Regions from separate parts of the Bradyrhizobium sp. cf659 genome, predicted to be linked through region 1. Evidence: predicted binding sites of a transcription regulator. Region 1 holds the regulator's gene; each other region holds the start of a gene.
The links. Region 1 encodes PhoB, which activates phosphate uptake and scavenging genes when phosphate is short. Its sites were predicted from a motif close to TGTCATNNANCTGTCAT; they were not measured.
Positions count from the first base shown of each region.

Region 1 (10,316 bases):
GAGCATGATCGGCGCGCCTGACGTCTTGATCCAGTCGCGCATCGCCTTCTTCGGCGCCAGCTCCGGAGGCGTTGCGACGTTGAGCTGAAACTTGAAGCGCTCGGCGGCATGCGCCCAGGACGCCAGCACGTTGTTGTCGTCGCCGGTCCAGGCCACCGTCCGGCCCTCGATCGGGCCACGGTGCTCCTGGTAGGTCAGGAGGTCGGCCATCACCTGGCAGGGATGCGAGCGCCGGGTCAGACCGTTGATGACGGGCACGGTCGCGTTGGCCGCAAGCTCCAGCAGCGCGTCGTGGTTGAGGATGCGGATCATGATGGCGTCGACATAGCGCGACAGCACCCGCGCGGTGTCGGCGATGGTCTCGCCGCGGCCGAGCTGCATCTCGGCGCCGGTGAGCATGATGGGCTCGCCGCCGAGCTGGCGCATGGCGACGTCGAACGAGACGCGCGTACGCGTGGAGGGACGTTCGAAGATCATCGCCAGTGTTTTGCCTTCGAGCGGCCTCACCGGCTGATGCGCCTTCTGCTTCGCCTTCATGGCGGAGGAGGCGTCGAGCATGCTCTTGAGCTCCGACAGCGGGAGCTCGTTGATGTCGAGGAAGTGCTTCGGCGACTTGCTCATCAGCTTGCCGCCCGCTTGGTCTGACTGGACGAGATCGCGGCGCAGGCGCGTTCGAGCCGCCCGACGCTGTCCTCGATCTCGGCTTCGGTGACGATCAGGGGCGGCAGGAAACGCACGACATTGTCGCCGGCGCCGACCGTGAGCAGCTTCTGGTCGCGCAGCGCCGCGACGAGATCGCCTGATGGCACCACGGCCTTGATGCCGATCAGGAGTCCCTCGCCGCGCACCTCGCTGACGATGTCGGGATGACGGTCGATCACGGAAGCAAGCTTCTGCTTGAGCAGCAGCGACATCTTCTGCACGTGGTCGAAGAAGCCGGGCTTGAGCATGACGTCGAGCACGGCGTTCGCAGCCGAGATCGCCAGCGGATTGCCGCCGAAGGTCGAGCCGTGCGAGCCGGGCCCCATGCCGGCCGCCGCCTCCGCGGTCGCCAGCACCGCGCCGATCGGAAAGCCGCCGCCGAGCGCCTTGGCCAGCGACATCACGTCAGGCGTGACGCCGGTGCGCCTGTGCGCGAAGAGATCGCCGCTGCGGCCCATGCCGGTCTGCACCTCGTCGAAGGCGAGCAGCAAGCCCTTCTCATCGCAGAGCTGGCGCAGCGCCTTGAGAAAACCTGACGTCGCCGATCGCACACCGCCCTCGCCCTGGATCGGCTCGATCAGGATGCCGGCGGTCTGCGGACCGATTGCCTTCTTGACGGCCTCGATGTCGCCATGCGGCACCTGATCGAAGCCATCCATCGGCGGACCAAAACCTTCGAGATATTTTGCAGATCCCGTTGCGGCCAGCGTCGCCAGCGTGCGGCCGTGGAAGGCGCCTTCGAAGGTGATGATGCGGTAGCGTTCCGGATGCCCCTTGGAGAAGTGGTGATGGCGGACCAGCTTGATCACCCCCTCCAGCGCTTCGGCGCCGGAATTGCAGAAGAACACGAAGTCCGCGAAGCTCTCATTGCACAGGCGCACGGCGAGCTTCTCGCCGTCCGGGCTCTGGAACAGGTTCGACATGTGCCAGAGTTTTGTCGCCTGCTCCTGCAACGCCTTGACCAGCGCGGGATGGGCGTGGCCGAGCGCGTTCACCGCGACGCCGGAAGTAAAATCGAGATAGCGATCGCCATTGGTCGCGATCAGCCAGCAGCCCTCTCCGCGCTCGAAACCGAGGTCGGCCCTGGCGAAAACGGGGAGCAAATGCGGTGCTGCGCTGTTAGTCATGACGGTCACTTGATGTTGCGGACGGTGTGAGCGTGCATTGCGCAACGCACCATTGACCGGCCCGGAAAACGAAACGTGCCGCCTTTTAAGGGCGGCACGCGCCACTATCTTAGGCCTGGTGAACCGGGTGTCAATGCCGCCCGAAAGCCTCGCGAAACGCTGAATCCGTAGTCTTGCGGTGCCGAATTTGCGGGATTTTGGCCACGGAACATGTGGAAGCGAGTCGGCGGACTCTTGCGCGTGAGTCACGCCATATTGTAGCGTTTGGCTTGTCAGATACGACATCTCGTGCAGCAGTTCTGATCCTCTAAGTCCTCATGTACCGGCGTAAACGTTCGGGCGCATCTGGTGCGCCCGGCGAGCCTTAAGGGATTCTGACGGCACGGGTTTTTTCGAGGCTTAGGCATTCGCCGCGAGGCGCCAGGATGGCAGCCGCACGGCGAGGGAAAGGGTGCAATGACGGTTTTGACCTGGTCCGACGATCGCGTCGAGCAGTTGAAAAAGCTCTGGGAGGCCGGATTGTCGGCCAGCCAGATCGCAGCCGAGCTCGGGAACGTGACCCGCAATGCCGTGATCGGCAAGGTGCACAGGCTCGGCCTGTCCGGCCGCGCCAAGAGCCCCTCATCGGCGGCTCCGCGGCCGCGCAAGGCGCGCCCCGCGCAGCACATGATGCGGGTCAGCCGCCCCATTGCGCGCGGCAACACCGCGCTGGCGCAGGCCTTCGAGGTCGAGGTGGAGGCCGAGCCGGTCACCTACGACAACGTGGTGCCGATGAGCCAGCGGCTGTCGCTGCTGGAGCTGAACGAGGCGACCTGCCACTGGCCGGTCGGCGATCCCTCGAGCCCGGATTTCTTCTTCTGCGGCGGCAGGGCGCTGTCGGGCCTGCCCTACTGCGCCCAGCACTCGCGCGTGGCGTATCAGCCGGCCGCGGATCGCCGGCGCGCTCCGGCCAAGCCCTCGCGGTGAGTTCGCGGATCTAGCTGATTGCAAAGACGGCGCCGTCACGCGATGACGGCTCGACATACTCCGATGTCGTCCCGGCCGAGTGCGCAATTGCGCACGGGGGGCCGGGACCCATAACCACCAGCAGGTGTGGTTACAGGGGCTCGGAGTTACCCTTCTCGCACAAACAATTGCGCCTTGGGGTTATGGGTCCCGACCTTCGCCGGGACGACACCGATATCGTGGCGACAGCTCGCCAGACCAACTCGCCCTGACTTACGTCTGCTCCGCCTTCGCAAAACGATCATCCAGCGCGTAGCCGGCGCCGCGGACGGTGCGGATGGGATCCTGCTCGCGGCCGAGATTGAGCAGCTTGCGCAGGCGGCCGATATGGACGTCGACGGTGCGCTCGTCGATGTAGATGTCGCGGCCCCAGACGCTGTCGAGCAGCTGCTCCCGCGAGAACACGCGGCCGGGATGCTCCAGGAAGAACTCCAGCAGGCGATATTCGGTCGGGCCGAGGTCGATCGGCCGGCCCGAGCGCGCCACGCGGCGCTTGTCGCGATCGAGCTCGATGTCGCCATAGGCGAGCACGGTGGCGAGCCGCTCGGGGCTGGCGCGCCGCAAGAGGCCCTTCACGCGCGCCAGCAGCTCCGGCACCGAGAACGGCTTGACGATGTAGTCGTCCGCGCCGGTCGCAAGGCCCCGCACCCGCTCGCTCTCCTCGCCGCGCGCGGTGAGCATGATGATCGGCAGCTGCTTGGTCTCGGGCCGGGTCCGCAGCCGCCGGCACAGCTCGATGCCCGACAGTCCCGGCAGCATCCAGTCGAGCACGATCAGATCGGGGATGTGTTCCTTGAGGCGGGTGTCGGCGTCGTCGCCGCGCATCACCGTCTCGACGTCATAGCCGTCGCCTTCGAGGTTGTAGCGGAGAAGCTCGGTGAGAGCTTCCTCGTCCTCAACCACCATAATGCGTGCGCCCATGGTGTCGTCGCTCCTTGCGTCTTCAGGTATTCGGGACCGTCGTGGCGAAGGTCGTCATGTCGCCCTTCGGCCGCTTGTCGGTGATCGCCTGGCCCTCGATCATGTAGAACACGGTCTCGGCGATGTTGGTGGCGTGGTCGCCGATCCGCTCGATGTTCTTGGCGCAGAACATCAGGTGGATGCAGAACGAGATGTTGCGCGGATCCTCCATCATGTAGGTGAGGAGCTCGCGGAACAGCGAGGTGCAGATGGCGTCGACTTCCTCGTCGCCCTTCCACACCGCCATCGCCGCCGGCAGATCGTGCGCGGCATAGGCGTCCAGCACCGACTTGACCTGCTGCTGCACGAGGTCGGTCATGTGCTCGAGGCCGCGGAACAGCTTGAGCGGATGGAAATCCGTCTCCAGCGCGGCGACACGCTTGCCCATGTTCTTGGCGAGGTCGCCGATGCGCTCGAGATCGGTCGCAACGCGCATGGCGCCGACGATCTCGCGCAGATCGACCGCCATCGGCTGGCGGCGGGCGATGGTGAGCACGGCGCGCTCCTCGATGCGCTTCTGGAGCGCGTCGAGCTCGGTGTCGGTGGCGACCACGCGCTGGCCGAGCGCGACGTCGCGGCGGATCAGCGCATCGACGGAATCGACGATCATGCGCTCGGCGATCCCGCCCATCTCGGCGACGAGCCGGGTGAGCTCCTGGAGGTCGGTGTCGAAGGCCTTTGCGGTATGTTCAGAACCCATGTTCCGTCTCCTCAGCCGAACCGGCCGGTGATGTAATCCTGCGTGCGCCGGTCGCTCGGCGACGTGAAGATCTTGCTGGTGTCGTCGAACTCGATCAGCTCGCCGAGATACATAAAGGCGGTCTTGTCGGAGACGCGCGCCGCCTGCTGCATGTTGTGGGTGACGATCGCGATCGTGTAGTTCTCGGACAGTTCCTGGATCAGCTCCTCGACCTTGGCGGTCGAGATCGGGTCGAGCGCCGAGCAGGGCTCGTCGAACAGGATCACCTCGGGCCGCACCGCGACGGTGCGGGCGATGCAGAGGCGCTGCTGCTGGCCGCCGGAGAGCGACAGGCCGGAGGCGTTGAGCTTGTCCTTGACCTCGTTCCACAGCGCGCCGCCGCGCAGCGCCTTCTCGACGCGGCCGTCCATCTCGGACTTCGAGATCTTCTCGTAGAGGCGGATGCCGAAGGCGATGTTCTCGTAGATCGTCATCGGGAACGGCGTCGGCTTCTGGAACACCATGCCGACGCGGGCGCGCAGCAGATTGAGGTCGAGCCTGGGGTCGAGGATGTTGGTCTGGTCGAGCATGAGCTGGCCGGTGGCGCGCTGGCCCGGATAGAGGTCGTACATCCGGTTGAAGATGCGCAGCAGGGTCGACTTGCCGCAGCCGGACGGGCCGATGAACGCGGTGACGCGGTTGGTGCCGAGCGTCAGGTTGATGTTCTTCAGCGCGTGGTGCTCGCCGTAATAGAAGTTGAGGTTGCGCACCGTCACCTTGGCCGGCGCTTCCGGCAGCAGCGGCGCCTGGGGCAGTCCGCCGGATGCGCTCATCGATACGGAAAGATCACTCATTTTGCGGTCCTCTCGGCGCCAAGGATGCGCGCGCCAATATTCAGGGCAAGAACGGTCAGGGTGATGAGCAGCGCTCCGCTCCAGGCCAGCTGCTTCCAGTAGGCGTAGGGGCTCTGCACGAAGTTGTTGATGGTCACCGGCAGGTTGGCCATCGTCTTGTTCAGGCTCAGGCTGAAGAACTGGTTCGACAGCGCGGTGAAGAGCAGCGGCGCAGTCTCGCCGGCGACGCGGGCGGTTGCGAGCAGCACGCCGGTGATGAGGCCGGAGCGGGCGGCGCGATAGGCGATCCGCTTGATCACCAGCGAGCGCGGCAGGCCGAGGGCGGACGCCGCCTCACGCAGCGCGTTCGGCACCAGCAGCAGCATGTCCTCGGTCGTGCGCAGCACCACCGGGATGACGATGACGGCGAGCGCGAGGCTGCCTGCGATCGCCGAGAAGCCGCGCATCGGCACCACCACCGCGCCGTAGATGAACAGGCCGATGATGATCGAGGGCGCCGAGAGCAGGATGTCGTTGATGAAGCGGATCACCGACGTCAGCTTGTCGTTGCGGCCGTATTCGGCGAGATAGGTGCCGGCGAACAGGCCGAGCGGCGCACCGATGCCGACGCCGATCACGGTCATGATCAGCGAGCCGACGATGGCGTTGAGCAGGCCGCCCTCGGTCGAGCCGGGCGGCGGCGTGTTCTCGGTGAAGAGCTGGAGATTGAGCCCGGCCACGCCGTTGTAGAGCAGCGTGATCAGGATCAGCGCGAGCCAGGTGACGCCGAAGGCGGCGGCGGCGATGCAGAGGCCGCGGATGACGAAGTCCTTGCGGCGGCGGCGTGAATAGATCGGGTTCATGGCCTTAGTTCCCCGCCTTCTTTTCCAGCCGCATCAGCATCATCCGGGCGGCGGCGAGCACGAAGAACGTCAGCACGAACAGCAGGAGGCCGAGCAGGATCAGGCCGGACTGATGCAGGCCGTCGCTCTCGGCGAACTCGGAGGCGATCGCCGCCGAGATCGTGGTGCCCGGGGCGAAGATCGAGGAGGAGATGCGGAACGAGTTGCCGATGATGAACGTCACCGCCATGGTTTCGCCGAGCGCGCGGCCCAGCGCCAGCATGACGCCGCCGATGATGCCGACACGGGTATAGGGGATCACCACGCTGCGCACGACTTCCCAGGTGGTGCAGCCGACGCCGTAGGCGGCCTCCTTCAGCACCGGCGGCACCGTCTTGAACACGTCGACCGAGATCGAGGTGATGAAGGGCAGCACCATGATGGCGAGGATCAGCGCGGCGTTGAACAGGCTGAGATAGGACGGGGGACCGGCGAAGATCGCGCCCAGCACGGGAACGCCGTCGAAGATCTTGATCATGAACGGCTGGAAGGTGTTGGCCAGGAACGGGCCCAGCACGAAGAAGCCCCACATGCCGTAGATGATCGAGGGAATGCCGGCGAGTAGCTCGACCGCCATGCCGATCGGACGGCGCAGCCATTGCGGACAGAGCTCGGTGAGGAAGATCGCAATGCCGAGCCCGACGGGAATGGCGATCAGCATCGCGATGAAGGAGGTGACGAGCGTGCCGTACATCGGCCCGAGCGCGCCGAGCACGGGCGGATCCGCCGACGGCGCCCAGCGCTGCGTCCACAGGAAGGAGACGCCGTACTCCTTCATCGCCGGGAAAGCGCCGACGATGAGCGAAACGATGATGCCGCCGAGGATCAGCAGCACCGAGATCGCGGAGAGCCGCGTGATCCAGTAGAAGGTGACGTCGCCGAGCTTGAACGCGCTCAAGGCCTTGGCGCGATCATACGGTCCGGCGTCGTCGATTACATCGCTCTGAACGGCCATCTCTGCCACGCCGATCCCCTGTGCCCGTTATATAACGCTTGCTGTCGGTCTTGTTGTTGGTCTTGCGCTCCGGATGCGGCGCAGTGCCGATCCGGAGCGGAGGTCTTTTGAGATCCCGGCGCGCTGTCCGGGACAGCAGCGCTTAGCTCTTGATCTCGGCAGCCCAGGTCTTCTCGATCAGGGTCACGACACCCTCGGGCATCGGGATGTAGTCGAGCTCTTCAGCCGCCTTGCCGCCGCTCTTGAAGGCCCAGCGGAAGAACTTGATGGCTTCCTGCGAGGCCGCCTTGTCGGTGGCATCCTTGTGCATGAGGATGAAGGTCGCCGCCGTGATCGGCCAGGACTTGTCGCCGGGCTGGTCGGTCAGGATGACGTAGTAGCCGGGCGCCTTGGCCCAGTCGGCGTTGGAGGCGGCCGCCTGGAAGGCTTCGACGGTCGGCTGCACCGGCTTGCCGGCCTTGTTGACGAGACCGGCGTAGGTCAGCTTGTTCTGCTTGGCATAGGCGTATTCGACGTAGCCGATCGAGTTCTTGGTCTGGCCGATGTTGCCGGACACACCCTCGTTGCCCTTGGCGCCGACGCCGACCGGCCACTCGACGGCGGTGCCCTCGCCGACCTTGCTCTTCCAGTCCGCGCTGGCCTTGGAGAGGTAGTTGGTGAAGTTGAAGGTGGTGCCCGAACCGTCCGAGCGGCGGACCACGGTGATCGCCTCCGACGGCAGCTTCAGGTTCGGATTGAGCTTCTTGATCGCGGCATCGTCCCACTTGGTGATCTTGCCGAGATAGATGCTGGCGAGAGTCTCGCCGTCGAACACCATCTCGCCCGGCTTCACGCCCTCGATGTTGACGACCGGAACGATGGCACCCATCACCATCGGCCACTGGACGAGGCCGTCCTTCTCGAGCTGCTCGGCCTTGAGCGGCGCGTCGCTGGCGCCGAAGGTCACAGTCTTGGCCTGGATCTGCTTGATGCCGCCGCCGGAACCGATCGACTGGTAGTTCAGGCCATTGCCGGTCTCCTTCTTGTAGGCGTCAGCCCACTTGGAATAGATCGGGAACGGGAACGTCGCGCCTGCGCCGGTGATGTCGGCAGCAAAGGCTGCCGTCGTCGATGCGGCGACCAAGCCGGCAGCGACGATCGTTTTGAGGAAATTCATGCTGGTCTCCATACAGGGGAGCGAAGCGCCATCCGCGCCCGATCGCGCTCCCCGTGCCGCCCCTTTAGGAGCGGTCGGCTGTGCTTTTACGAAGGTTTCGTGACAGTCGGATGACAACCTCAAGCAATTGAAATCGCTTGAGTTTCAGGTTGCCGCCGGGGGCCTGGCCTGGGGAAAACAGGCGGTGAAAGTGGCGCCCTGTTTGGGCACGCTTTCGATCAAAAGCCGGCCGCGATGCCGGTTAAGAATATGTTTCACCAGCGATAATCCGAGCCCGGTCCCGCCCTGCAAGCGGCTGTCGCCGACGTCGACCCGGTAGAACCGCTCGGTCAGCCGCGGCAGGTGCTCGGGCGCGATGCCGGGGCCGAAATCCCGGACCATGACCCGGATTTCCTGAGTTCCATCAGTGGCGGCGCCCGAGGTCAGCGACACGATGACGCGTCCGCCCGAGGCGCCGTATTTGAGCGCGTTCTCGATCAGGTTCTCGAACAGGCGGAGCAGCTCCTCGCGGTCGCCCGCGATCATCACCGGCGGCTCCGGCAGATGGATCTCGACCTCGACCTGGCGCTCGTGCGCCAGCGGCTCGAGCCCGTCGGCGACCTGGCGGATGATCGGCAGCAGGTCGACCAGGGTGTCGGGCCGCACATGGGCCGACAGCTCGACCCGCGACAGCGAGAGCAGATCGTCGATCAGGCGCGCCATGCGGGTGGCCTGGTTGTGCATGATGCCGAGGAAGCGCTCGCGCGCCTTGGGGTCGTCCTTGGCCTGGCCCTGGAGCGTGTCGATGAAGCCGGACAGCGCGGCGAGCGGCGTGCGCAGCTCGTGGCTGGCATTGGCGACGAAGTCGGCGCGCATCTCCTCGACCCGGCGCAGCGGCGTCTGGTCGTGGAAGGTCATCAGCATGCATTTGTCGGCGCCGCCGAAGCTGGTCGGCACCGGCACCGGCGTGATGATCAGCTCCATCCAGCGATCGACCGGGACATGGTCGAGATAGGTCGCGCGCCGCGGCTCGGTGGTCGCGATCGACTCGCGCAGCGCCGTGATGATCTCCGGCGAGCGCAGCGCGAACTGGGCGAGCTCGTTCCTGCGCAGCGCCGGCGCGAGCTGGGCCGCGGCCGCGTTGAGATGGATGACGCGGCCGGCACGGTCGAGCAGCACCGCCGGGTCCGGCATGCCGGCGACGACCGCGGCCACCGCAGCGCTCTCGACCGGGTTGGTGCGCCTGACATCGTCGCGCGAGGCGGCGGTGTCGTGCAATCGCCAGGGGATCAGCGCCGCCGCGGCGATGCAGAGGAACACGGCAATGGCGTGCAACGCCGACATTTCGCCGAGCGAGACCACGACCGACAACGCCAGCGCCGCGGCGATCAGGATGATCGTCGAGTGCCGCAGCCGGTCGGACCAGGGCTGCGCGGTGGGAGAAGAGGGGGCGTCGATCGCCATCGGGCGGGCTTCTCCTAAGGGCTTGTCCTGACGGCCTTGTCCTGACGGCTTGGCCGATCAGGCGCCGCTGTCGCTGCGCTCTCTCACATAGGCGGCTTCACGTGCCGGGCCGGGGTCGAGCTTGAGCGCCGCCTGCTGCAAACGCTTCGATCGGGCGCCGATTATAACTTCGCGAAACGTCAGCAAGATTACAGATATGACGAAGGGGGACAGATAATAGAGGACGCGGAACAGCAGCATGCCGCCGAGGAGTTCCTCCCGGTCCATCTGCCAAAGGCCGACCAGCATGGCGGCGTCGAACACCCCGAGGCCCCCGGGCGAGTGGCTGGCAAAACCGAGCAGGGTCGCCGAGACGAAGATCACCGCGACCACGACGAAGCCGAGATTGGGCTCGTCCGGGACCAGCACGTACATCGCGAGCGCGCAGAAGCCGAGATCGATGATGCCGATCGCGATCTGGAGCAGCGTCAGCGGTCCGCCCGGCAGCACCACGGTCCAGGGCCCGCGACCGACCACACGCGGCTGGGTCCAGACCCAGACCACATAGCCGACCA
Region 1 is NZ_FOQJ01000003.1:232,627-242,942, reverse strand. Features, by position in the region: gene argF (ornithine carbamoyltransferase) at 1-621, opposite strand, end outside; gene BM118_RS15170 (aspartate aminotransferase family protein) at 621-1,829, opposite strand; gene BM118_RS15165 (GcrA family cell cycle regulator) at 2,286-2,795, shown strand; gene phoB (phosphate regulon transcriptional regulator PhoB) at 3,048-3,755, opposite strand; gene phoU (phosphate signaling complex protein PhoU) at 3,778-4,494, opposite strand; gene pstB (phosphate ABC transporter ATP-binding protein PstB) at 4,506-5,327, opposite strand; gene pstA (phosphate ABC transporter permease PstA) at 5,324-6,169, opposite strand; gene pstC (phosphate ABC transporter permease subunit PstC) at 6,174-7,163, opposite strand; gene pstS (phosphate ABC transporter substrate-binding protein PstS) at 7,306-8,319, opposite strand; gene BM118_RS15130 (ATP-binding protein) at 8,464-9,762, opposite strand; gene BM118_RS15125 (lysylphosphatidylglycerol synthase domain-containing protein) at 9,820-10,316, opposite strand, start outside.

Region 2 (10,316 bases), on a different contig from region 1:
ATCAAGCAACATCTCGACATCCGCAAATTTCTCGGCGCCAACGACAATGCGGTCCGGCTCCAGGTGTTTGCCGCAATGATCGCCTACCTGTTGCTGCGTATCGCCGCCAAAGCCAACTGCCTCGCCATGCTTCCGATCAGGTTCGCTGAACTCGTCAGCCAGCTTCTATTCACGCGCCGGGCCATCGCCGCAATCGACAAGCCTCCACCCATCAACCCAAGCAAACGCAGATCCCACAGCCACCCAGACCAGATCGAGCTATCCTATGCCTAACTTCCCCGGACAGCCCTGCGTAAGAACGGGGAGAGGGAGAGGGAGAGGAGAGGTCTTCAGAAGATCCGCGAGAAGATCACGTAGAGCGTGGCCGACAGCATGATCGCGCAGGGCAGCGTCAGCACCCAGGCCATCAGCAGGTTGCGGATGGTCGACCATTGCAGGCCCGAACCGTTCGCCGCCATGGTGCCGGCGACGCCGGACGACAGCACGTGGGTGGTCGAGACCGGCAGGCCGAACACGTCGGCGGCGCCGATCGTGGCCGCGGCGACGAGTTCGGCGGAGGCGCCTTGCGCATAGGTGAGATGGGTCTTGCCGATCTTCTCGCCGACCGTGATCACGATGCGCTTCCACCCGATCATGGTGCCGAGACCGAGCGCGATAGCGACCGCGATCTTCACCCAGTTCGGGATGAACTTCGTGGCGGCGTCGAGCGAGCCCTTGTAGGCGTTGAGGGTTGCGACCTCTTCCTTGCTGAGATCGTTTTCCTTGTCCTTCATCAGGAAGCGGATCGCTTCCGAGGTCAGGTACATGTCGTTGCGGGTGTTGCCGACGGCTTCCGCCGGCACCTTGTTCAGCGTGCCGTATTTGGCGACCTGGTCGCCGACATCCTTCACCAGCACGGCGAGCGAGGGATAGGTGCCCTCGTTGATGTGATGCAGCGCGATGTACTGCGTCACCGCCGGACGGGGATCGCCGATGATGCTGTGGCCGGCGCCCTTGGCCGAGATCACCTTGGAGGCGGCCTCCGAGGTCTTCTGGAACTGGGCGACCTGGGATTCCGGCAGCGCGCGGTTGAGCGCGTAGGCGGTCGGCACGGTGCCGATCAGGATCAGCATGATCAGGCCCATGCCCTTCTGGCCGTCATTGGAGCCGTGGGCGAAGCTGACGCCGGTGCAGGTCGCGATCAGCAGGCCGCGGATCCAGAGCGGCGGCGCCTTGTTGCCTTCGGGCGCAGAATAGAGTGCCGGGTTGCGCACGACGAATTTGAGGAGCAGCAACAGCACAGCGGCGCAGATGAAGCCAAACAGCGGCGACAGCAGCAGCGCGTAGCCGATCTCGGTCGCCTTGCTCCAGTCCACGCCCGAGGTGCCGTCGCGGCCGCGCATGACGGCGTTGGCGATGCCGACGCCGATGATCGAGCCGATCAGCGTATGCGAGGACGAGGCGGGCAGGCCGAAGAACCAGGTGCCGAGATTCCACAGGATCGCGGCGATCAGAAGCGCGAACACCATCGCGAAACCGGCGCTGGAGCCGACCTGAAGGATCAGCTCGACCGGCAGCAGCGAGACGATGCCGAAGGCGACCGCGCCGGAGGACAGGAGCACGCCGAGGAAGTTGAAGAAGCCCGACCACATCACGGCGACTTCGGCCGGCAGCGAATGGGTGTAGATCACGGTCGCCACCGCGTTGGCGGTGTCGTGGAAGCCGTTGACGAATTCGAAGCCGAGCGCGATCAGCAGCGCGACGAACAGCAGGATGTAGGGCAGGAAGGTCGTCACCCGCGTGCCGGTCGCGTTGACGTCGGCATAGATGCTGTAGGCGACGAACAGCAGGCCCGCGGCGAGGATGCCGAAGAACAGGATCATCGTCAGCGGATTGAAGCCCTTGTCGAGATTTGGCCGCGAGGCCGGCTGGATCGGCGCGGGATCGGCTACCGCGCGGTCGAATGCTACATCGGTCATGTCAGGACGCCCCTTAACTTTCAGGTAAGGGTATTGTCCGCGATGGATTTGAAGGCTGGATGACAAGCGGCGGTTGAAAGGCGTTTTCCCGCCGCTATTTAGGCGATTTAGGCGGCGCGCGCGGATTTCTTCTGCAAGTTGGCCGCGATCTTCAGATCTTCGACAAAGCGCTGATATTCCAGCACCTTGGCCTCCGGATCGGGCAGCCGCAGCAGATAGGACGGGTGCACCGTCACCAAAGCCTTGCAACCGTCGGGAAGGTCGATCAGCCGGCCGCGGGTCTTGCCGATTGGGGTGATCTTGCCGAACACGCTTTGTGCGGCGGTGGCGCCCATCGCCACGACGAGATCGGGTTGAACGGCCGCCAGCTCCCGCTCATACCATTGCCGGCATGCCCGGATCTCCTGTGTATTCGGCTTCTGATGCAGGCGGATTTTTCTGCGCGGCACGAATTTGAAGTGTTTGACCGCGTTGGTGACATAGACCTTCTTGCGATCGACGCCGGCTTCCTCCAGCGCGCGGTCGAGCATCTGGCCGGCGGGGCCGACGAAGGGATGGCCGGCGAGGTCTTCCTTGTCGCCGGGCTGCTCGCCGACCAGCATGATGGTGGCGTCTTTCGGCCCTTCGCCGAACACGGTTTGCGTCGCGTCCTTGTAGAGCGGGCAGGCACGGCAATGCGCGGCCTCCTCGCGGAGCGCTTCGAGATCGTTGGCGGCTGCTTTGTGTCCCATGATGGCTTCCGGACGTGGAGAGATCCGTCCGCCGGTCCAGCGTTCGGCATCGGCGAGCAGGGGTCCAAGTATCGATCCAAGTGTCGATGCGTCCTGGAGGTTCCTCCGGCGCTTCACCGGCGCGTCAGTCGTCGTCAGCCGGTCGGGTTGGAAATGGCGCCGCCAGGTTTCCTCCAGGCGGCCTGGGGCCGGCCACTCCGCCCGGCTGATCCCAGGCGTGAAGGAGATCGCGTGACCGTTCCAATGGGCACAAACGTCAGGCGTGAGGATCGACCAGGGCATGTCGGCAAAACGACGCGCGAAGAACGGCGCGGCGAATGCGACGATGTGATGCTCCGGCTCGAACCAGGCGGCGTAATGCGCCTTCTGCTCGCGCCCGATCTCGCGGAAGCGGACGAGATCGCGCATCCGCTGCGTATCGCGCTGCACGCTGCCAGCCATCGCGGTTGCCTGCGCCACGTCGGGATCACTCATCGTTGCGAGCAGGTCGTGATCGGCCTTCAACCGCCAGAGCAGGCGATAGAGCAGCGCAAAACGCTCGCCGCCACGATGCAGGATCGCGACGCGGGCAAGCTCGATGAAATGGGCCGGCACGGTGAACGTGCTCTCGGTCTCGATCGGCGGAAGGCTCGGCGCTTCGGACAGGCCGGGGGGCATCTGGTCGTCCGTCTGGCCTTGCACGTGCCACACCACGTCCGCCGGGGCGACGTGATGCAGGGCGAATGCGCGTGCGGCTTTGCGCCAGCCGTCAAAATCGGTCTCGCTGTCCAGGGTGACGAGGTACATGGCACTCGAATCCTCTTGATTCCGCTCATGAATCCGAAGGCGCGCCAATTCGATTGACTCCCAGGGCGCCGTTAGCTTTATATTAGAACATATCATGAACAAATGAGCCAGCCACGGGTTCTTATTTTTGAGCCACGGCACTCATCTCAAAGGAGCGGCGAGCATGAGCGGCGCACGCATGAGCGCGCTTGCGACCTTGCGCGGCCAGATCGAGCGCATCGAGACGGCGGAGGTCGTGCATCAGCACGATCGCGTCGCGCTTGGCCACGGCGAGGTCGACAGCGCGCTGAAGGGCGGGCTTGCGCGTGCGGCGATCCACGAGGTGTTTTGCGAGGGGCGCCAGGGCGCCGCCGCGACCGGGTTTGTCATGGGCGTTGCGGGACGCGTGACCGCGCGCCGGCCGCTGCTGTGGGTGCGGCAGGATTTTTCGGAACTGGAAGCCGGCGCGCTGTCGATGAGCGGGCTCGCCGAGCTCGGCCTCGACCCGCGCCGCGTGGTGATGGTGCGTGCGGCCGATGTGGAGAGTGCGCTGCGCACTTCGGCCGATGCACTCGCCTGCGATGCGCTCGGCGCGGTCGTGCTCGAGCTCTGGGGCGAGACGCGGCAGTTCGATCTCGTGGCGAGCCGCAAGCTGACGCTGGCCGCGCAAGGCTCCGGCGTCACCGGCCTGCTGCTGCGGATGGCCGCGCAGCCGCTGCCCTCGACCGCGGAGACACGATGGATGCTGCGTGCGGCGCATTCGCCGCCGGGCTCGATGTGGAGTGCCTGGGGCGCGCCGCGCTTCGATGCCGAGCTGTTGCGTAATCGTCATGGCCCATGCGGCCGGTGGATCATGGAATGGAAATGTGATGAGTGCCAGTTCAGTGAACCGTCGTCGTATCCTCAGCCTGTGGCTGCCGCGCCTGCCCATCGACCGGATCCAGCGGTTTCTTGGCAGCGCCGGACTGCATAAGGACAACGAGCCAAGCGTCGTCGTCATCAAGGACACCAATGCGCTGGTGATCCATGCGCTCGACGATGCGGCGTCGCGTCTCGGGCTGCATATTGGCCAGCCCTTGGCCAATGCCCGGGCGATGTGCCCGGACTTGCGGGTGTTCGATGCCGATGTCGTCGCCGATGCGAAGACACTGAGCGACATCGCCGACTGGTGCGACCGCTTCACGCCGCTGGTTGCGCTCGATCCGCCGCACGGGCTGTTTCTCGACATCACCGGCTGCGCGCATCTGTTCGGCGGGGAAGCCGCGCTGTTGCAGACGCTGGTTCGCGCGCTCGGCCGGCAAGGCTTTGCCGTCAGCGCGGCGATTGCCGGCACCTCGGTCTGCGCGCGCACGCTGACGCGGCAGGTCACAGGCACCATCGTCGCCGATGGCGGGGAGGCGGAGGCGATCAGCCGGCTGCCGGTGTCCGCGCTCGGCGCGGGCGAGGCCATCACCACCGGCCTGCGCCGCGCCGGCCTGAAGACCATCGGCGATGTCGCATCGCGCAGCGCCCACGAAATCACGGCGCGGTTCGGCGCGCGGTTCTCCACGCTGCTCGCGCACGCGCTGGGGCAGGGCGATGCGCCGATCAATCCGCGAAAGCCGCTGCCTGACTACATCGTGGAGAAGCGCTTTGCCGAGCCGATCGCGACCGACACCATGATCGCGATGACGCTGTCGCGGCTCGCCGACACGTTGATCGCGTCCATGGAGAAGCAGGGCAAGGGCGCGCGGCGGCTGGAGGCCGCCTTCTTCCGCACCGATGGCGTGGTGCGCGCGATCATGGTCGAGACCGGACGTCCGGTGACGCGAAGCGCCGTCATCGACCGCCTGTTCCGCGAGCGGCTCGATGCGCTCGCCGATCCCCTCGATCCCGGCTTCGGCTTCGACATGGTGCGGCTGTCGGCGAGCCGCACCGAGATCGTGGTGCAGGAGCAGCGCGATCTCGACGCCCATGTCCACGACAATGACGAGCTCGCCGCGCTGATCGACCGCATCGCCGCGGGGATCGGTGGCAAGCGCGTCGTCGTGCACCTGCCGCAGGACACGCATATCCCTGAATGTGCGGTGATGGCCGCGCCGGCGCAGCATCATCTCGCCGCCGCCATGCAGGCCGAATGGCCGGCACGTGTCGAGAGCGAGCCGCCGCTGCGCCCGTTGCGGCTGTTCGACAAGCCTGAGCCGATCAAGGTGCCGTTCGCGACCGTGCCTGATGGTCCGCCGCATCAATTCACCTGGCGCCGCGCACTGCATGCGGTGGTGCGCGTGGAAGGGCCCGAACGCATCGCCATGGAATGGTGGCGGCAGGACGGCAAGCAGTTCACGCGGGACTATTTCCGCATCGAGGATGCCGAAGGCCTGCGCTTCTGGATTTTTCGCGACGGTCTTTACGAGGGAGAGGTGTTCGACGACGACGGCAAGCCGGTTCCTCCCGGCTGGTATGTGCACGGTCTCTTCGCATGACCGCGTCCGCTTATGCCGAGATCGGCATCACCACCAACTTCTCGTTCCTGCGCGGCGGCTCGGATCCGCGCGCCTATGTGCATCAGGCGAGCATCCTCGGCATTCCCGCGATCGGCATTGCCGATCACAACACGCTTGCCGGCGTGGTGCGGGCCTACAAGGAGCTCGACAATGACAAGGTGCTGCACAAGCCAAAGCTGCTGATCGGCACGCGCATCGTCTTCATCGACGGCACGCCCGACATTTTTGTCTATCCGCGCGACCGCGCAGCCTATGGACGGCTCTGCCAGCTTCTCACCAGGGGCAAGCGCGGCGACGACATCACGCGGATCGAGAAGGGCGAGTGTCGTCTCACCTTCCCTGATCTCCTCGAGTTTTCGGAAGGCCAGCTTCTGGTCCTGACCCTGCCGCATCGCTTCGAGCCGGCGCAGGCGCTGGATGTTCTTGCAACGCTCAAGGCGACCCGCGCCGATGGCGTGTGGCTGGCGGCGAGCCTGGTCTATCGCGGCGACGACCGGCGTCGCCTGGCGCGGCTCGATGATCTCGCGGGAAAAGCAAGGGTGCCGCTGCTCGCGACCAACGAGGTGCTCTACCACGATCCCGGCCGCCGCCCCCTCCAGGACGTGCTGACTTGCATCCGTGAAAAGACCACGATCGAGGCGGTCGGACGGAAGCTCGAGGCCAATGCCGAGCGCTTTCTCAAAACTCCACGAGAAATGTCGCGGCTGTTCCGGGACTTTCCCGAGGCGATCGCGGAGACCATGCGCTTTGTGAACAGGATCGACTTCTCGCTCGACCAGCTCAAATATCAATATCCGGACGAACCGGTGCCGCCGGGCAAGACCGCGCAAGGGCATCTGGAGGATCTGACCTGGGCGGGCGTCGATAAATATTTCGCCGGCGAAATCGATGACAAGCTGCGTGCCACACTCAAGAAAGAGCTCGCGCTGATCGCCGAGTTGAAATACGCGCACTACTTCCTCACCGTGCACGACATCGTCCATTACGCGCGCAGCCAGAATATTCTGTGCCAGGGCCGCGGCTCGGCGGCGAATTCGGCCGTCTGCTACGTGCTCGGCATCACCTCGGTCGACCCGACCAAGGTCGATCTGTTGTTCGAGCGCTTCATTTCCAAAGAGCGGCTGGAGCCGCCCGACATCGACGTCGATTTCGAGCATTCGCGGCGCGAGGAGGTGATGCAATATGTCTATCGCCGCTATGGCCGCCACCGCGCCGCGATCATCGCCACCGTCATTCATTATCGTCCGCGCAGCGCCATCCGCGACGTCGGCAAGGCGCTGGGCCTGACCGAGGACGTCACCGCCGCGCTCGCCGACACCGTCTGGGGGAGCTGGGGCAGTGGCCTCAACGACATGCAGGTGAAGCAGGCCGGGCTCGATCCGCAAAACCCCATGATCAACCTCGCGGTTGAGCTTGCGACCGAGTTGATCGAATTCCCGCGCCATCTCTCCCAGCATGTCGGCGGCTATGTGCTCACCCAGGACCGGCTCGACACCTATGTGCCGATCGGCAACGCCGCCATGGACGACCGCACCTTCATCGAATGGGACAAGGACGACGTCGACGCGCTCAACATGATGAAGGTCGACGTGCTCGCGCTCGGCATGCTGACCTGCATCCGCAAATGTTTTGATCTGATCGCGGACCACAAGGGCGAGCATTGGGTTCTGGCGAGCGTTCCGCAGGACGATCCCAAAGTCTACGACATGCTGTGTGACGGGGAATCGCTCGGCGTGTTCCAGGTCGAGAGCCGCGCCCAGATGAACATGCTGCCGCGCCTGAAGCCGCGGACGTTCTACGACCTCGTGATCGAGGTCGCGATCGTGCGGCCGGGGCCGATCCAGGGCGACATGGTGCATCCGTATTTGCGGCGGCGGAACGGCCAGGAGAAGGTGAGCTATCCCTCGCCATCGCCCGAGCATGGTCCCGCGGACGAGCTCTACAAGGTGCTGCACAAGACGAAGGGCGTGCCGCTGTTCCAGGAGCAGGCAATGCGCATCGCGATCGAGGCGGCCAAATTCACCTCCGAGGAGGCCAACGGCCTGCGCCGCTCGATGGCGACGTTCCGCAATGTCGGCACCATCGGCACATACGAGGACAAGCTGATCGGCAACATGGTCGCGCGCGGCTACGATCCCAACTTCGCCAGAAGCTGTTTCGACCAGATCAAGGGGTTTGGCAGTTACGGCTTTCCTGAGAGCCACGCGGCGAGTTTTGCGCAGCTCGTCTACATCTCCTCGTGGCTGAAATATCATCACCCCGACGCGTTCTGCTGCGGCCTGCTGAACTCGCAGCCGATGGGCTTCTACGCGCCGGCGCAGATCGTCGGCGATGCCCGCAAGAACGGCGTCGAGGTCCGCGACATCGACGTGTCCTACAGCTTTGCGCAGAACACGCTGGAGAATACTGGCGGCAAATATTGCGCCGTGCGCCTGGGCTTCCGCCAGATCGACGGTTTCCATTGGCTCGATGAAGACGAAGAGAGTTTGAAACGTTCTCAGCTGTCATTCCGGGGCGCGCCGCTTGGCGCGAGCCCGGAATCCATCGGGCCGCCTACGCCTGGCGGAAAGGATGCCGGGTTTATCGCTGACGCGACGCCCCGGAATGACGGCGGGGAGTTGGACTGGGCCGACCGCATCGTCGCCGCCCGCAACCGCCGTCCCTTCACCTCGCTGGAAGACTTCGCCCGCGACACCGGCCTGCCCAAGCGCGCGCTGATCCTGCTCGCCGATGCCGACGCGTTCCGCTCGCTCGGGCTCGATCGCCGCGAGGCGCTGTGGCAGGTGCGGCGGCTGCCCGACGGCGTGCCGTTGCCGCTGTTCGAGGCCGCCACCGCCCGTGAGCAGCCCGACGAGCATGCAAAGCCATTGCCCGTGATGCCGCGTCCCGAGCAGGTGGTCGCGGACTACCAGACCATCCGGCTGTCGCTGAAGGGCCACCCGATGGAATTCCTGCGCGAGACGTTTTCGCGCGAGCGCGTCGTCGCCTGCAAGGACGTCAATCATCAGAACGAGCGGCGGCGCGTCCGCTGCGCCGGCGTGGTGCTGGTCCGGCAGCGGCCGGGCAGCGCTAGCGGCGTCGTGTTCATGACGCTCGAGGACGAAACCGGCATCGCCAATGTCGTGGTGTGGCCCAAGATCATGGAGCAGTACCGCAAGGAAGTGATGGGCGCGCGTCTCATCCTGGTCGAAGGCTATATCCAGAGCAGCCCCGAGAAGGTGACGCATCTCATCGCCCAGCGCATGGTCGACCGCTCGCACGATCTGATCGGCCTTGCCAACGACGCGCTGACCCGCAAGCATCCGGTGCCATCAGGCGCCGCGCTGATCGAGCCGCTCAACGACGACCGCCGCGATCACGCCGACGCGCCGGCGCAGAAAATCCGCCATCCCCGCAACGTCCGCATCCTGCCGCCGTCCCGGGATTTTCATTGAGGATGTCATCTCTCTCCCATGTCGTCCTGGCGAACGCCAGGACCCATTACCCCAACGGGTCGTTGTTACGCTCGCCGATGGCCATTGGGAGTTTTCGCCAAACTGCTCTCGGTGGCTATGGGTCCTGGCTTTCGCCAGGACGAGATCGAGTTTGTTGAGCGACCGCGCGCCACACTCTCAGTCGTCATGCCCGGGCTTGACCCGGGCATCCACGTCTTCTGCGCGCGGCAGCGCGTGGATGGCCGGGCCAAGCCCGGCCATCACAGCGGAGGGAGTCCCGCGCGCCAGCCCCTAGAAATTCACCCGGTTCGAGATCGCGCCGTCAACGACGAGATTGGAGCCGGTGGTGAACGACGACACCGGGCTGGCCAGGAACACCGCCGCGCTTGCGATCTCCTGCGGCGTTGCCATGCGGCCGGTCGGGTTGCGCTTCATCGCATCCTTGTAGCGCTCGGGCATGTTCTGCTCGATCATGTTCCAGACGCCGCCCTTGAAGTAGACGGTGCCGGGTGAGACCACGTTGACGCGGATCTTCTTCTTCGCGTATTGCCGCGCCAGCCCCTTGGCCATGTGGATCAGCGCCGCCTTGATCGGGCCGTAGGAGCTCGCGAGATCGGCCTGTGCGGCCGAGATCGAGGCGATGATGACGAAGGCCGCGTCACCGCTTGTCTCGCCGCTCGCTTCGAGGAACGGTCGCGCGGCATCGAATGCATGCACGGCGCCGAGCACGTCGAGCCGGAAGTTCTGCTCCCAGGACGCTGCATCCTGACCTTGCGCCATCGCGCCGGCATTGGAGAACAGCATGTCGATGCCGCCGAGCTCCTTTGCCGCGCCCTCGACCCAGGACTTCAGCGCCGCGCCGTCGGTGACGTCGACCGGGCTGCCGGTGGCGCTGATACCGCTCGCCTTCAGCTCAGCGACGGTGGCCGCAACCTGATCCGCGTT
Region 2 is NZ_FOQJ01000007.1:344,027-354,342, reverse strand. Features, by position in the region: partial or broken gene BM118_RS27385 (transposase) at 1-273, shown strand, start outside; gene BM118_RS27380 (inorganic phosphate transporter) at 330-1,958, opposite strand; gene BM118_RS27375 (UdgX family uracil-DNA binding protein) at 2,066-3,475, opposite strand; gene BM118_RS27370 (ImuA family protein) at 3,639-4,427, shown strand; gene BM118_RS27365 (Y-family DNA polymerase) at 4,324-5,916, shown strand; gene BM118_RS27360 (error-prone DNA polymerase) at 5,913-9,371, shown strand; gene BM118_RS27355 (SDR family NAD(P)-dependent oxidoreductase) at 9,663-10,316, opposite strand, start outside.
Region 2: the regulator PhoB is predicted to act here: its motif matches at 2,007-2,023, upstream of BM118_RS27380 (inorganic phosphate transporter).

Region 3 (10,316 bases), on a different contig from region 1:
CAACCCGCGCGGCACGACGAGTTGAGGGAAACGCCGACATCAATCTCGATATGTGACTGAAGCAGGAACGAGACCTCGGCGGGCTGCCAGACCATTGGCGGCTCGCCTTCGCCCACCCCAACCGTTGACAAAGACAGGCTTATCAGACGTACAGAACTTTGTTCAGTCGCTCGAGCTGAGTATTGAATTTGCTTGGGAAGTAGACCTCGTCGCTTGTGACGAAATCGCACATTTCTGCAAGGGCCGTGGTCCAGGCAAGGGCCCGGCCATGATTGGACTGTGCAAATGCGACCGGGTCCATCGCCGCCCGATCTGGCGTCCGCCTGTTGACTATCTGATCGTACTTTTCCCATTCGATGGCGTTGATGGCGCCACGACCGGCTAGCACACTGGTGGTGCCACCGCCCATGAGCTTGGCCATCGTTTGTTGCATCTCGTGCATCGCTGCGGCGGCAACGTTGAGCTCGGTGCCTGCCATGATAACGAGCTTCATCGACTCGCAAGCGAGACCGGCCCACATCGCGCGCCACGCCTGGAGATCGGCGACGGCTGCGGCAATACGAGCCGTTCCGCCATATTGTTGGATTTTTCTTTCAGCGAGCTTCTGGTCTATCAAGCCGCGCGCGATGTCGGCGGCCACGCCTATCCTGTCCGTGAACTCCACATGTGCCGCGACGATCTCGACCTTTCTGCCTTCCAGCCGCTTGAACTCTTTCGCAACGGCCGTCGAGGTTGCGGCGGATACCGCTCGCCGATAGGCGTCGACGGTGGATCTGCTGTTGTGGGCTGCGTTGAGTGCGTCAGCCAGAGCGTCGAGCATGACCTTGTGGTAGGCATAGTAGGGATGCGTCGTCAGCGAGGCGCCGAGCCATTTCTTGGCGAGGTCCATGGAGATCTTGATGCCGAGCTTAAGAAGCGCGCCGTCTCGCTTCGTCTCGTCAACTGCATCCTCTACTCTGCGGACGTACTCGTAGTACTTCTTGGCTTTGTCCGCCTTGGCGAGAACTTTCGACAGAGTGCCGGGTTTCACCGGGCTCTCGTTATACTCGTGCAAGAGCGCTTGCGCCCTGGCGAGCGGCCCAGAGGCCGGGCTTCGCCGATATTTGTCGTAAGTCTTCAGTCCCTCGGACGCGAAGGTCCAGAAGCTAGCGGTGGTATCGAGGGATTTCTCTATCTTCTTATAGAAGCGTTCATCTTCGACACTAGCTCTAACCGCCATCTCTATCTCTCCTCGCAATCGAGACCAGGCGAAATCGTCTCGTCACTCGCTGTTGGTGAGGCGGAACCTGTCGCTGCTAAATTCATGGCCGCTCAGTGGTGACTCATTATCAAAGTCACGATCCGACGCCGTCATCCGATTGAAGGATATCGGCGCTGACATCTTCATGCACGTCGGGCGGTCGAGGAGGGAGAGACGCCGACCTCGGCAGAAGAGTTCGTGTCAGCTACGAAGGCAAGCCGCGACACGTCCGTTCGCGTCGCAATGTGGTGCAGCCGAGTTGACTCTCGTGCAGGGGATTGCGTGGTCAGCCGATACCCTGCGAAGCATCCTTCATTGAGCATCGTACGGTTGCGGCAGGATGGCGTGATGCCGCTGTTTTGCCCAACGTGCCAAATGGTCTTGCAGATGCAGGAGGCATCTGCCGCCGGCCATCGGCTACATTGCATGGGGTTGTTTTCGAGTTTTTCGCGGAAGGCTTGCCGCGAGCGTCGCCGCGCTACGCGCTCTCCGTCTCCCGATGCACGTCGTGCACCACCAGCCCCATGCCTTGCTCGGGCATCTTGATCCAGTCGCGCCGCTTCAGCGTGCGCTTGGTGTCCTCAAAGCCGCTGGCCCAGTGCTCGCGCATCGAGGTGCCCGAGAATTCGTGGTCCTTGGCGTCGCCCTCATAAGCCTTCTGCTGGTAGATCAAGTGCAGGATCGCGATCTCGGGCATATGGCAGAGGCTGGCCTTGAGATTGCGCTCCTCGTCGGAGAGTTGCTCCTCCGGCAGCTTCGCCAGGGCCTTGTAGAGCACGACCTTGAGATTGTGCGTGCGGCGATAGACGTCGGTGTTGTGGCGTGTGCGCGAGGAATACATGATGTCCTTGTGGCGGGCCATCACGTCCTGGATCGAGCGCGGCAGCACGCCGCGAGCGCTGAACAGGTCGACCTGGAACACCAGCGAATTGAGCGCGTCCTCCTGGTCGAGCAGATGCTGGAGCGGGGTGTTGGAGACGATGCCGCCGTCCCAGAAATGATCGGTGCCGATCCGCACCATCGGCAACGCCGGGGGCAGGGCGCCGGAGGCCATGATGTGCTCCGGCCCGATCTCGTCATGGGCGTTGTCGAAATAGATGAAGTTGCCGGAGAGCACGTTCACCGCGCCGACCGCGAAGCGGACCTTCTTCTCGTTGATGAGATCGAAGTCGACGAGCTCGCGCAGGCTCTCGCGCAGCGGTGTCGTGTCGTAATAGCTCGTCGCGGTTCTGGCGCCGACCGGGCTGAACCAGGGATTGACCTGGTGCGGGCTGAAGAAGCCGGGCTGGCCCATGGCTGACGTCATCCACGCGCTGGTGAGGTTGCGCCACTGGCGGAAGACGTCGCCATCCGGCGTGTAGTGCCAGACCTTGCGGTTGGTGATGCGCTCCCAGAAGACTTGCAGCGCATCTAACCGTTTCTCCGGCCTGTTGCCGGCGATGATGGCGGAGTTGATCGCGCCGATCGAAACGCCGCAGACCCAGTCAGGTTCGATGCCGGCCTCGTGCAGCGCCTGATAGACGCCGGCCTGGTAGGCGCCGAGCGCGCCGCCGCCTTGCAGCACCAGCGCGACGCGGTCGCAGCGCTCGGGACGCCAGCCCCGCGCGGGAGGCTGATGGGTCTGATAAGTCGGTTGCGACGTGCGGGCGTCCATGGCGATGCCTCCTGCCTTCACCGAACGATTGCGTCCCGCGGTGACGGCGTGATGACAGGGTCGGTGCCCGATGCATCATCTGCATGCAGGTCAATCGCAACGGGAATGGCACGTGGGTCGCGCGCCTGACGGAAATCCTTCACATCGCAGTCAATGACGGCCGCTAGCAATTTGCATCGCCGCCCGACGCTGCCGGGCAGGCATCACAGACATGAGGAGACCAGCGATGCGCAGGGAAGATGTGCTGAGACTTCCGTCCATGCCGGCCGCGGGACCGAGCTATCCGGCCGGTCCCTATCGCTTCGTCAACCGCGAATTCCTCGTCATCACCTACGAGACCGATCCGGACCTGATCCGCGCCGGCCTGCCCGAGCCGCTGGAGCCGATCGACCAGCCGATCGTGCATTACGAATGGATCAGGATGCCGGACTCCTCCGGCTTCGGCAGTTACACCGAGTCCGGGCTCGTCATCCCTGCGCGCCTGCATGGCGAGGAGGTCAACTTCGTCTCGCAGATGTATCTCGACGACGATCCGCCGATCGCCGCGGGCCGCGAGATCTGGGGCTTTCCCAAGAAATACGCCCATCCCAAGCTCGAGATCGTCAAGGACACGCTGACGGGCACGCTGGAATATGCCGGCCAGCTCGTCGCCATGGGCACGATGGGCTACAAGCACGAGAGCATGGCCGGCAACGGCGATCTCACCCGCGCGACGCTGTCGAAGACGCAGGTGAATCTGAAGATGATCCCGGGCGTCGACGGCCGTCTCGACGTCTGCCAGCTCGTCGCGATCAACCTCACCGATATCGTGCCGAAGGGCTCCTGGATGGGGCCCGGACGTCTTCACCTTGTGCCGCACGTCAATGCGCCGGTTGCCGATTTCCCGGTTCGCCGCGTCGTCGGCGCGCATCACTACATCGCCGATCTGACGCTGCCGTTCGGCCGCGTCGTGCACGACTACATCAGGGAAGCCGAGGCGGCGGCCGCGACGGGGCTGGCCGCGGAGTAGGGCGGCGCCATCATCATACTGTAACAAAGGCGTAATTGAGTACCCGCGAGGTCCGGAAGATGCCGTCAGCCATCTTCCGGAGACGGGGCATGTGTTGACGGTTGGGGCGACCATGGCTGAGCCGGCAAAGCTTGTCAGCGCGATATCGGGGGCTGAGCCTGCCATTCCGGGCCTCGTCTGGGCGTTCCGACTGCACAGCGACGGCAGCGCCGAGGCGCTGCCGATCGACCGGCCGATCGAGTTCAGCCATGACGGCCGGCTCTGGCTGCATTTCAACCTGACCGACGCGCGGGCGCGGCCGTGGATTGCGGCCTCACAGCTGCCGCCGCTTGCGCGCGAACTGCTGCTGTCGAACGACACGTTCCAGCAGCTCCATGTCATCGACCACTGCGTCTACGGCGTGTTCTCCGACCTCGTGCGCGACATCGACAGTCCCACGGAAGAGACCGCGTTCCTGCGCTTCGCCATGACCGAGCACCTGCTGGTCAGTGGCCGCCATCAGGCGCTGTGCTCGGCGGATGCGACGCGCCGGGTGCTCGAAGGCGGCTACCGCGTCGACAACGTCGCCCATCTCCTGGAAAAGATCGTCGACGAGGTCGCCGACACGCTGGACAGGATGGCCGACAAGCTCGGGCAGGAGATCGACGGCATCGAGGAACGCATCCTCGCCGACGAGGCGAGGCCGGAGATGCGCCGCACCCTCGGCCGGCTGCGCCGGACCTGCGTCAGGCTGCATCGTCAGCTCACCGGCCTGCGCGTGCTGTTTCACCGGCTCGACCAGAAGAACACCGATCACCTGTCGCCGGCCTTGCGGATCCACGCCGGCAAGCTGGCGCAGCGGCTCGATGGCCTCGATCACGACATCGTCGAGCTGCGCGAGCGCAGCCGCCTGCTCGAGGAGGAGCTGCGCTTCAAGAACGAGGAGGAGAGCAACCGCCACCTCCACACGCTCTCCATCGTGACCTCGCTGCTGCTGCCGCCGACGCTGATCACCGGCATCTTCGGCATGAACACCAAGGGCCTGCCGCTGACTGACGTCGAGAGTGGATTTCTCTGGGCGGCGGTGCTGATGGCCTCGTCGGTCGGTGCCTCCTATTTGTTCATGCGGCGCACGGGCATTTTCAAGTAGCGCACCAGCCGTGAACGGCACTGCCGACAGATCTCCGCTGCGAAGCGTGGCTGCAATTGCGCTGGCATGCACCTTGGCCAGCACGAGCGCGCGCGCCGGCGCCAAGGACGAAAGCGCGGCCGAGTGGCTGGCGCCAAAATGGTTCAACGAATGGCATGACGGGCTCGCCAACAAGGGCCTGAATTTCGGCGCCACCTATATCGCCGACAATATTGGCAATGTGTCCGGCGGCGTTGCGCGCGGCGCCATCCATTTCGGTCGCCTCGATCTCTCGGTCGATGCCGATCTCGACAAGCTCGTCGGTTGGACCGGCGGCCGGTTCTATGCCAACGCCTTCGTGATCTACGGCCGCGGGCTCTCGCGCAACTACGTGCAAAACCTCGCCACCATCAGCGAGATCGAGGCGCTGCCGGACCAGCGGCTCTACAACGCCTATTTCGAGCAAAGCTTCTTTGGCGACAGGCTGAACATCAGGGCCGGCCAGCAGGCCGCGGATGTCGAGTTCTTCGACAGCCAGACCGACGACCTCTTCATCAACGGCACCTTCGGCTGGCCCGCCATCAAGGCGAGCAACCTCCCGGCCGGCGGCCCGGCACCGCCGATCGCGGTGCCCGGCATTCGCGTCAAGGCCGCGCTGTCGGACCAGATCACCGCCTATGGCGCGGTGTTCAACGGCGATCCGTCCGGGCCGGGCGATGCCGATCCGCAGCTGCGCGACCATCACGGCCTCGCATTCCGCGTCAACGATCCGCCCTGGGTGATCGGGCAGGTCCGCTTCAACTACGACATCGATATCGGCGGCCGTCCGCTCGCCGGCAATTTCACGCCGGGCGCCTGGAAGCATTATGGCTCGTTCGACAGCCAGCGTTTTACCGCGGAGGGCCTGTCGATCGCCGATCCCTCTGGAAGCGGCGTTCCGGCCAAGCTTCGCGGCAACTACGGCATCTTCGCCGTGATCGAGCAGGTGCTCTACCGCCCGCCGGAGGTGAAGGACAACAGCACGTCTGCGTCCATCCCCGGCATCACCGCCTTCGGCCGCATCGCCTACGGCCCGCCGGACCGCAATCTGATCGATCTCTATGTCGACGGCGGCATCGGCTTCGTCGGATTTGTCCCAAGCCGTCCGCTCGATCGCTTCGGCGTCGCGATGGCCTATATGCGGATCTCGAACACCGCCCGCAATCTCGATCTCGACACGCAGGCCTTCACCGGCGTGCAGAGCCCGGTGCGCAGCAACGAGACCCTGATCGAGATGATCTATGAGGCGCATGTCAAGCCGGGCTGGCTGGTGGCGCCGTATTTCCAGTATGTGTTCCGCCCCTCGGGCGGCATCCCGAACCCGAACGATCCGAGCGGCGTTTCGCGGATCGGTGACGCCGCAGTCTTCGGCGTCACCACCACGATCCGGTACTAGGGTGGCTTACGCCATCGCGGCCTGCGTCTTCGGCTTCGGCTGCCGCGACAGGGCCAGCACGATCAGCGAGGCGAACACGCAGAGCGCGCCGGCGATGAAGAAGGCGGGCAGGTAGCTCTGGAGCAGCGTTCGCGACAGGCCCGCACCAAAGGCGGCCGTGCCGGCGCCGAGCTGGTGCCCGGCGAAGATCCAGCCGAACACCAGGTTGGCGCGCTCGGGGCCGAACTTCTGCGCGGTGAGGCGCACGGTCGGCGGCACCGTGGCGATCCAGTCGAGGCCGTAGAACATCGCGAAGATCGACAGGCCATAGAACGAGAAATCACTGAAGGGGAGGAAGATCAACGAGAGCCCGCGCAGGCCGTAGTACCAGAACAGGAGCCAGCGATTGTCGTAACGGTCCGACAGCCAGCCCGAGAAAATCGTGCCGAAGAAGTCGAAAATGCCCATCGCAGCCAGCAGGCTCGCGGCCTGGACCTGCGGGATGCCGAAATCGAGGCACATCGGGATCAGGTGGACCTGGACGAGACCGTTGGTCGAGGCGCCGCAGACGAAGAAGGTCGCAAACAGGATCCAGAACGCACTCGATTTCGAGGCGTCGCGCAGCGTGCCGAGCGCCACCGCGGTGATCGAGCCGTGGTTGACGGGCGGGGCGGGCACGGGCTCGGTGCCTTCGTCGCCGAACGGGCGCAGGCCGAGGTCGCTCGGACGGTCACGCATTGCGAGCAGGACTGCGAGTGCGGAAACGCCGAGCATGATGCAGACGAAGCCGAGCGCCAGCCGCCAGCCGAAGCGTTCGGTGAGGCTTGCGAGCAGCGGCAGGAACACGAGCTGACCGGTGGCGACGCTCGCGGTCATGATGCCGATGACGAGGCCGCGTCGCGCCGCGAACCAGCGCGTGGCGATGGTCGCCCCCAGCACCAGCGCGGTCATGCCGGTGCCGATGCCGATCACGACGCCCCACAGGGCTATCAGCTGCCAGACCTCGGTCATGCCGAGCGATGCGACCAGCGCCGAGACGACGATCAGCTGTGCGGTCAGCGTGACGTTGCGCAGGCCGTAGCGGTTGAGCAGGGCGGCGGCGAACGGCGCCATCAGCCCGAACAGGATGAAGCGGATCGACAGCGCGGACGAGATCTCCGCCGTGCTCCAGCCGAACTCCTTTTGCAGGGGAACGATGAACACGCCGGGCGCACCGACCGTGCCGGCGCTGATCAGCGCGGCCAGGAAGGTCACGCCGACCATCACCCAGCCGTAGTGGATATTGCGGCGGCTGAGTGTTGCCGCGAGCCAGTTCGAGATCATTGGGCCTCAATCAGGGTTGGCGGTCCCGCGCGGGACCCGTGTCATCGTTGCAATCTGGCACATTTGCCGGAAGTCTCAAATGTCAGACTTCCCTCAATTTCGGACATTGCCGCTAGTGCGTCAGCCGCTCCACCGCGATGGCCGTGGCTTCGCCGCCGCCGATGCAGAGCGCGGCAACGCCGCGCTTGAGGTTCTGCGCCTCGAGCGCATGCAGCAGCGTCACGATCAGCCGCGCGCCGGTGGCGCCGATCGGATGGCCGAGCGCGCAGGCGCCGCCATTGATGTTCAGCTTGTCGCGGGGAATGCCGAGATCGCGCTGCGCCGCCATCGCCACCACGGCAAAGGCCTCGTTGATCTCGAACAGATCGACGTCACCGGCGGTCCAGCCGACCTTGTCGAGCAGCTTGCGGATCGCCGGGATCGGCGCGGTGGTGAACCATTGCGGCTCCTGGCTGTGGGTGGCGTGGCCCTTGATCACGGCAAGCGCCGGAAGGCCGTTGCGATCGGCCAGCGACCGCTTGGTCAGCACCAGCGCGGCGGCGCCGTCGGCATTGGCGGAGGAGGCGGCCGGCGTGATCGTGCCATTGGCGCGGAATGCCGGCTTTAGGCCTGGGATCTTTGCGGGATCGACTTTCAGCGGATGCTCGTCGTTGGCGATGACGCGCGGGCCGGCCTTCTCGGTCAGCGTGATCGGCGCGATCTCGGCCTTGAACGCACCGCCCTCGACCGCCTTGCGGGCGCGGCTCAGCGTCTCCATCGCATAGGCGTCCTGGTCCTTGCGGGTGAACTGATAGGCCTCCGCGGTGGCCTCGCCGAAATCACCCATCGAGCGGCCGGTCTCGTAGGCGTCCTCAAGGCCGTCCATCATCATGTGGTCGATGATGCGGTCGTGGCCGGCGCGATAGCCGCCGCGTGCCTTGGCGAGGAGATACGGCGCATTGCTCATGCTCTCCATGCCGCAGGAGACGACGATCTCGGCCGAGCCGGCGCGGATGATGTCGTGCGCCAGCATGGTCGCCTTCATGCCGGAGCCGCAGACCTTGTTGACCGTGGTGGCGCCGGTCGCGTCAGGCAGGCCGGCGGCGCGCGCCGCCTGGCGCGCCGGTGCCTGGCCTTGTCCCGCCGGCAGCACGCAGCCCATGAAGACCTCGTCGACCTTCTCGGGCGCGAGGTTTGCGCGCTCCAGCGCCGCGCCGATCACATGCGATCCGAGCTTATGCGCGGCCAGCGGCGACAATTCGCCCATGAAGCGGCCGAGCGGGGTGCGGGCGGCGGAGACGATGACGACGGGATCGGCGGCTTCGGCCATGACGGGACTCCCTAGCGATGACGGCTGAGTAAGATTATAGTCATCATATGATGCGGCGCAAAAAATGCAACGGCGCGGGGCATGAGAAATTGTCGTGGTTCGGATGAGATTTGGTCGTTCGATCGGAGGAGGTTGCCCCACAACTCGCTGTCATCGCCCGCGCAGGCGGGCGATCCAGTACGCCGAGGCCGTTGTGATTGAACCGATGGCTCGCGGCGTACTGGATGCCCCGCCTTCGCGGGGCATGACATCGTTGTTGGAGGGACCTACCGCTTCCGATCCACGAACGCCTGCATCAGGCGCGTCGGCTCGTCGGTCAGGAACGACTCGCCGAACACCTTCACGCTCAGATTCACCGACTCCGTCAGCGGCAGTTCCTCCCATTGCCGCAGCAGCGCCTTCTGCGACCGCAACGCCTCGGGGCCGCATTCGAGCAGCGCCTGCACCGTGTGCTCGACGGCTGCATCCAACCCGCCCTCGGGTGCGACCTTGTCGACCAGGCCCCAGGCCAGCGCCGTCGGCGCGTCGATGTTCTCAGCCGTCATCACCAGCCAGCGCGCGCGGGCCCAGCCGATCAGGCGCGGCAACAGTGCGGCATGGATCACCGAGGGGATGCCGACGCGCACCTCCGGCATGCCGAAATGCGCATCATGGGCGGCGATGCGGAAGTCGCACGCGGCGGCCACTTCGAGCCCGCCGCCGAGGCACCAGCCGGGCATGCGCGCGATCACGGGGGCGGGGAACTGGCGCACGGCCTCGCAGAGATCGCGCAGGCGGCTGATGAAGGCCTCGGCGGACGTCTGGTCGAGCCTGGCCATCTCCTTGATGTCGGCGCCGCCGATCATGCTCTTCTCGCTCTGGCCGCGCAGCACCACGACGCGGATGCTGCGATCGGTGGCGAGCCGTTGCAGGCCTTCGCGCACTGCGTCGGTCACGGGCGAGCCCAAGATATTCAGCGGGCCGGCGTTGCAGATCGCGACATGGACGACGCCGCGCGCATCGCGCGTCACGCCGCAGTGGTTGTTGAGCATTTCCATCGTGGCATCTCGACGTTTGTTGGACGTGCGCGGGCGCACCGGTCGGGGTCACTTCCGGGCCGAAACGCGCTGCTTGTCAAGCGGGCCGGGGAGACGGAGTTGCCAGGGCGAAGTTCGTGGCATAGTATGATGTATGTCATACAAAAAGGCCGCCATGTCCTGTAACGATCAACTCGACCTGTTTTCGCCCGCGCAGCGGCGCGAGCGTGTGGTGGACTGGCA
Region 3 is NZ_FOQJ01000001.1:1,169,233-1,179,548, reverse strand. Features, by position in the region: gene BM118_RS05895 (hypothetical protein) at 1-25, shown strand, start outside; gene BM118_RS05890 (hypothetical protein) at 143-1,219, opposite strand; gene BM118_RS05885 (patatin-like phospholipase family protein) at 1,719-2,894, opposite strand; gene BM118_RS05880 (acetoacetate decarboxylase) at 3,121-3,903, shown strand; gene BM118_RS05875 (transporter) at 4,016-5,032, shown strand; gene BM118_RS05870 (carbohydrate porin) at 5,043-6,446, shown strand; gene BM118_RS05865 (MFS transporter) at 6,453-7,748, opposite strand; gene BM118_RS05860 (acetyl-CoA C-acyltransferase) at 7,861-9,057, opposite strand; gene BM118_RS05850 (enoyl-CoA hydratase) at 9,324-10,094, opposite strand; gene BM118_RS05845 (PaaI family thioesterase) at 10,249-10,316, shown strand, end outside.
Region 3: the regulator PhoB is predicted to act here: its motif matches at 2,935-2,951, upstream of BM118_RS05880 (acetoacetate decarboxylase).